2 linked regions of the Hoeflea algicola genome follow. The protein of the gene in region 1 interacts with the protein of each later gene in a pairwise test. Links are inferred from orthologs where the notes say so. Each region holds a gene or a part of one and is shown in the gene's direction. Other genes may lie near its edges.

What was found.
Region 2: the proteins of thrS (region 1) and rplA interact in binary tests that used the Escherichia coli proteins (3 or more experiments, as listed by UniProt). The link is inferred for Hoeflea algicola from one-to-one orthologs.

The regions. Positions count from the first base shown.
Region 1 is NZ_JAOVZR010000001.1:897,549-900,858, reverse strand. The notes cover bases 22-3,012. They hold thrS (threonine--tRNA ligase), read left to right. Parts: upstream 22-510; coding sequence 511-2,514; downstream 2,515-3,012. Other genes in these bases: OEG84_RS04495 (hypothetical protein), read right to left, coding at 2,647-3,012; OEG84_RS04505 (class I SAM-dependent methyltransferase), read right to left, coding at 22-301. Also shown: more of OEG84_RS04505, read right to left, coding at 1-21; more of OEG84_RS04495, read right to left, coding at 3,013-3,310. UniProt on the Escherichia coli protein: Catalyzes the attachment of threonine to tRNA(Thr) in a two-step reaction: L-threonine is first activated by ATP to form Thr-AMP and then transferred to the acceptor end of tRNA(Thr). The rate-limiting step is amino acid activation in the presence of tRNA.
Region 2 is NZ_JAOVZR010000001.1:483,315-486,350, forward strand. Bases 306-3,022 are described here. They hold rplA (50S ribosomal protein L1), read left to right. Parts: upstream 306-1,173; coding sequence 1,174-1,872; downstream 1,873-3,022. Other genes in these bases: nusG (transcription termination/antitermination protein NusG), read left to right, coding at 306-539; rplK (50S ribosomal protein L11), read left to right, coding at 741-1,169; rplJ (50S ribosomal protein L10), read left to right, coding at 2,221-2,739; rplL (50S ribosomal protein L7/L12), read left to right, coding at 2,802-3,022. In the rest of the region: more of nusG, read left to right, coding at 9-305; more of rplL, read left to right, coding at 3,023-3,036. UniProt on the Escherichia coli protein: One of the primary rRNA binding proteins, it binds very close to the 3'-end of the 23S rRNA. Forms part of the L1 stalk. It is often not seen in high-resolution crystal structures, but can be seen in cryo_EM and 3D reconstruction models.

The DNA.
Region 1 (3,310 bases):
TGCGGCCAGCAAGGCCCGCAGCCTCGATCTGCGACCTGGCCAGTTCGAGCATCGGCGGGGAGGGATCGACGGCGACGAAACGCCATGCGGGTTCGAGCCTGCCTGCATTGATGATCTCGTTGCCGGTGCCCCCTGCGCCTGCGACCAAGACGGTGGCCGTGCTGGTTTGGCCGAGAGCTGCCGACAACATGCAGGCGGCAAGTTCGTGGCAAGCCTCATAGCCGGCCAGGCCAATGCGGCTTTGAAGGGCGAATTCGTTGGCGCGGGTGGGGTCGAACTTGGCGGCACTGGTCCCGTTCATTGTGGACTCCATATTTGAACACCCGAAAGCAAACCTTTCAGAGGTTGGGGTTCAAGTTATCGTTCTACGAGATTCATCGGGCTTGCTGCAACCCTGCCGGTGCCGTCCGGGTTGCCCGCACCGGCCAAATCGCGTAAACGCCGTCGCGCACCCATAATTTGCTCAACCACCCGCGTTCGTTGGCGGGACTGGATCAAGGAGAGACTGCCATGGCATCCGCCGTATCCCTTACTTTTCCCGATGGCTCCCAGCGCGAATACCCGGACGGCACGACCGGCCGCGAAGTAGCCGAATCGATTTCCAAGTCGCTTGCCAAGAAAGCAGTGGCGATTGCGCTTGATGGCGAACTCACCGATCTGAGCGACCCGGTTCATGACGGCGCACTGGAAATCATCACCCGCACCGATCCGCGCGCGCTGGAACTGATCCGGCATGACTGTGCGCACATCATGGCCGAAGCCGTGCAGGAACTGTTTCCCGGCACTCAGGTGACGATCGGGCCGGTGATCGAGAATGGATTCTACTACGATTTCGCGCGCGAGACGCCGTTTACGCCGGAAGATCTGCCGGTGATCGAGAAGAAAATGCGCGAGATCATCCAGCGCAACAAGCCGTTCACCAAGGAAGTGTGGAGCCGTGACGAAGCCAAGCAGGTGTTTACCGACAAGGGAGAAGCCTACAAGGTCGAACTGGTTGACACCATCAAGGCCGGCGAAGATTGCAAGATCTACCGCCAGGGCGATTGGTTCGACCTGTGTCGCGGCCCGCACATGGCCTCGACGGGCCAGACCGGCACCGCCTTCAAACTGATGAAGGTGGCCGGCGCTTACTGGCGCGGCGATTCCAACAATCCGATGCTGACGCGGATCTACGGCACCGCCTGGGCAGACCAGAAGGAACTCGACGCCTATCTGCACATGCTCGAGGAGGCCGAAAAGCGCGACCATCGCCGCCTTGGCCGCGAAATGGACCTGTTCCATTTCCAGGAAGAGGGGCCGGGCGTGGTGTTCTGGCATTCCAAGGGCTGGCGCATGTTCCAGAACCTGGTGGCCTATATGCGCCGTCGGCTCGACCGCGACTACGAGGAAGTCAACGCGCCACAGATCCTCGACAAGAGCCTGTGGGAGACTTCCGGGCACTGGGGCTGGTATCAGGAGAACATGTTCGCGGTGAAATCCGCCCATGCCTTCACCCATCCCGATGATGTTGACGCCGACAACCGGATTTTCGCGCTCAAGCCGATGAACTGTCCCGGCCATGTGCAGATCTTCAAGCACGGGCTCAAATCCTACCGCGACCTTCCGCTGCGGCTGGCCGAATTCGGCAATGTTCACCGCTACGAACCGTCTGGTGCATTGCATGGTCTGATGCGTGTGCGGGCGTTCACACAGGATGATGCGCATGTGTTCTGCACCGAGGACCAACTGGAAGCGGAAATTCTCAAGATCAACGATCTGATGATGTCGGTCTACCGTGACTTCGGTTTCGAGGAAGTGGTCGTCAAGCTCGCTACCCGTCCGGAAAAGCGCGTCGGCACCGACGCCATGTGGGACCACGCCGAGGACATCCTCAAGAGCGCGCTGGCACGGATGGCGCGCGAGGACAATCGCATCAAGACTGGCATCAACGAAGGCGAGGGCACCTTCTACGGTCCCAAGTTCGAGTACACGCTGCGCGATGCCATCGGTCGTGAATGGCAGTGTGGAACGACGCAAGTCGATTTCAACCTGCCCGAACGGTTCGGTGCGTTCTATATCGGTCCGGATTCGGAGAAGAAGCAGCCAGTGATGATCCACCGCGCGATCTGCGGATCGCTCGAGCGGTTCCTCGGTATTCTGATCGAAAGCCATGCCGGGCATATGCCGTTGTGGTTCGCACCGCTGCAGGTGGTGGTCGCGACCATTACATCGGAAGCCGACGAGTACGCCGAACAGGTCGCACAACGGTTGCGCGATGCCGGGCTGCAGGTGGAAACCGACTGCCGCAATGAGAAGATCAACTACAAGGTTCGCGAGCATTCGCTGGCCAAGGTTCCGGTGATCCTGGTTTGCGGCATGCGCGAAGCCGAAGAGCAATCGGTCAACATGCGCCGGCTCGGCAGCCGCGATCAGGTGTCCATGACTTTGGCGGAAGCGGAAACGCAACTGGTGCGCGAAGCCACCCCGCCAGACACGCTGCGTCGGGAAGCCGAAAAGGCCAGCCGGGCTATTTGAACCGACAAAGCGACGCGATGCTTGAGCGGGCATCGCGTCGCAATTGCGGCTAATTACTGCAGTTCTGAATGAAATGTCCGATGATTTGCTTGTCGCGGCCACCAGGAGCGGTCGGCCGGATAGCCCTGCGGGCTATTGAAGCAGCACTTCGATGTCCGAGTTGTGCCCGGCGACAACGGTAAATTCGCGCTGGTAGACCTTGGTCTTGTTGCGGGCGATGGCCGTGTAGTCGCCCTCGGCAAGGATGATGGTCGGGAATGCACCGACGCTCTCCGACACAGTGTCGCCGCCGGAACTCAAAATCGACCAGGCCGTGTCGGCGATGGCTTCGCCGCCGGGTTCAGCAACCAGCTTGAGGGTGAGTTGGGCGGCGCGGTGCTGGATCACGGCTTCGGTCAGCTTGCCTGCCTCGACCCTGATGTCGGATCGGATCACCGCGTTGACGCCGCCATATTCGGAAACGATGTGATAGGTGCCGGCATTGAGCCTGACGATGGTGTTGGCCTTGACATCTTTCAGCACCAATTGCTGTTCGCCATCAAGCCCTTCCTCGGCCTTGAAGATATTGAACCGCAACTGGCTGGGCGGAATGCGCATGTCGATCCCCGACACAGCATTGAGCACCAGGCCACCGGCTTCAAGCACAAGGTGTTGCGTTTCCAGTGGCCCGTCGCGCGGGATGGTGAGCTTTTTTGTCACACCGGCGCGGCCAAAGGCCACGTGGATGAAGTAATCGCCCGGCTCGAATTCGAACTCTGCCGATCCGCCGGTTGCGGTGGCAAGAAGCGGCAGCTTG
Region 2 (3,036 bases), 410 kb from region 1 along the record:
GGAACACGATGACTGCACGCTGGTATATTGTCCACGCCTATTCAAATTTTGAAAAGAAGGTTGCGGATTCGATCGAGGAGCAGGCTCGCCAGAAGGGTTTGAGCCATCTTTTCGAAAAGATTCTGGTGCCTGTCGAGAAGGTTGTTGAGGTGCGCCGCGGCCGCAAGGTTGATGCAGAACGGAAATTCTTTCCGGGTTATGTGCTGGTGCGCGCCGATCTGACCGACGAGGCGTTTCATCTGATCAAGAATACGCCGAAGGTGACAGGTTTCCTGGGTAGTGATTCCAAGCCGGTGCCGATTCCGGATTCGGAAGCTGACCGGATCCTGATGCAGGTTCAGGAAGGTGTGGAGCGGCCCAAGCCCTCGATCGCCTTCGAGATCGGCGAGCAGGTGCGGGTGTCCGATGGCCCCTTCGCTTCGTTCAACGGCACGGTGCAGGAAGTCGACGAGGAGCGTTCGCGTCTCAAGGTCGAAGTGTCCATTTTCGGTCGGGCAACCCCGGTCGAACTCGAATATGGTCAGGTCGAAAAGGTCTGACAAGCAATCGCCTGGCCTGCGCAATCTGCAAGGATTGCGCAGGCCAGGTTTTGCGTTACCGGAATACCTGGTGATGCATCCGCGTGGGAGGTGAGTGGACTTTAGCCGGTTCACCGATCCGCACCACGCAACCGCAGCCGCCGGCAGAAGCCGGCATCAAGGTGACGCACAGGCGTTGCCGCAATGAAAGGCAGAGAGAATATGGCTAAGAAAGTTGCAGGCCAGCTCAAGCTGCAGGTTCCGGCCGGATCGGCGACACCGTCGCCCCCGATTGGCCCGGCACTTGGTCAGCGTGGCATAAATATCATGGAATTCTGCAAGGGCTTCAACGCCGCGACGCAGGAAATGGAAAAGGGCATGCCGATTCCGGTCGTCATCACCTACTACCAGGACAAGTCCTTTAACTTCGTCATGAAGCAGCCTCCGGTGAGCTACTTCATCAAGAAGGAAGCCAAGCTCAAGTCCGGCTCCAAGCTTCCGGGCAAGGAAATTGCCGGTTCGATCACGCGCGCCCAGGTTCGCACGATCGCCGAAGCGAAGATGAAGGATCTTAACGCCGCCGATATCGAAGGCGCGATGGCTATGGTCGAGGGTTCTGCCCGCTCCATGGGCCTGGAAGTGACGGGATAAGACCATGGCCAAGATTGCTAAGCGCATGCAGAAGGTCAACGAAGGTGTTGACCGCAACAAGTATTACGCCCTCGGCGAAGCTGTTTCGATGATCAAGGAACGCGCCATCGCCAAGTTCGATGAGACCATTGAAGTCTCGATGAACCTCGGCGTTGATCCGCGCCACGCCGACCAGATGGTCCGCGGCGTCGTCAACCTGCCCAACGGCACCGGCCGTGACGTTCGCGTCGCCGTCTTCGCCCGCGGTGAAAAAGCCGACGAAGCCAAGGCTGCTGGTGCAGATATCGTTGGTGCAGAAGAACTGGTTGAAATCGTCCAGGGCGGTACCATCGATTTCGATCGCTGCATCGCCACACCGGACATGATGCCGCTGGTCGGTCGTCTCGGCAAGGTTCTCGGCCCGCGCGGCATGATGCCTAACCCCAAGGTTGGCACAGTTACTGCCGATGTCGCCAGCGCCGTCAAGGCGTCCAAGGGCGGCGCCGTCGAGTTTCGCGTCGAAAAGTCCGGCATCATCCATGCTGGCGTCGGCAAAGCCTCGTTCGGTCCTGAACAGATCGAAGAAAACATCCGCGCTTTCGCCGATGCCGTCGTCAAGGCAAAACCGGCCGGAGCCAAGGGTAACTACCTCAAGCGCATGGCGATTTCTTCGACCATGGGCCCGGGTGTCAAGATTGATCCGTCGTCGCTCAGCGTCGCCTGATTTGTAAGATTTGGAAAGCCGGGGATACCTCCGGTTTTCTTCAGTTTCCGGCCTTCGGGCCGGAAAAGTCCGGGGTTTTCCCCGGGCTCCCTGTCCGAGATTGCAGGTGGTGAGCTTTAGTCGGCCTACCTTAATTTAGTAACCTGCATGAGACGGGTAAGTTCCGTTTTCGGGAGCGAATGCTCCTTACGGTTCGAACCTCGCTTGCCTTGTGCCGCTGCCGCTGTTCGGTATCGGCGTAAGGGGACAGGATCCTCAAGCGTCGCTTGTGGGTTCGTTATGAATCCCTGGCGGCAAAGGCAAACCCGGCAGGTGGTGCTTGCATCATCTGTCAACTGGAGAAACGCAGTGGATAGAGCGGAAAAACGCGAATTCGTCGCGGAACTGAACGGTGTTTTCACCAACGCCGGTTCGGTTGTCGTGGCCCACTACGCCGGTCTTACGGTTGCGCAAATGAACGACCTTCGGTCGCGCATGCGCACAGCCGGGGGCACCGTCAAGGTCGCGAAGAACCGCCTTGCCAAGATCGCTCTTCAGGGCACGGAGTCAGAAGGGGTCAGTGACCTTTTCATCGGCCAGACGCTCATCGCCTACAGCGATGATCCGGTGACCGCTCCGAAAATCGCCGTCGAGTTCACCAAGGTCAGCGACAAGCTGGTCATCCTTGGTGGCGCGATGGGGGCGACAACTCTCGATGCTGATGGAGTCAAGGCACTAGCCACGATGCCGTCACTAGACGAGTTGCGCGCGAAACTTATCGGCATGATTACCACGCCGGCAACGCGCATCGCCCAGATCGTCAACGCACCCGCAGGTGCTGTGGCGCGCGTCATTGGCGCTTATGCCCGGAAGGACGAAGCCGCATAAGGCGGAACTTCGCTGTGAATTAGATCAACACCGGTTCGAACCGAATACAAGGAAGTAAGAAAATGGCTGATCTCGCCAAAATCGTGGAAGACCTTTCCAACCTGACCGTCCTGGAAGCTGCTGAGCTGTCCAAGATGCTTGAAGAAAAGTGGGGCGTCTCTGCCGCTGCACCGGTAGCTGCCGCTGCCGCTGCTGCTGCTCCTGCTGAAGCCGCTGAAGAGAAGACTGAATTTGACGTGATCCTGGCCGAAATCGGCGCCAACAAGATCAACGTCATCAAGGAAGTCCGCGCTATCA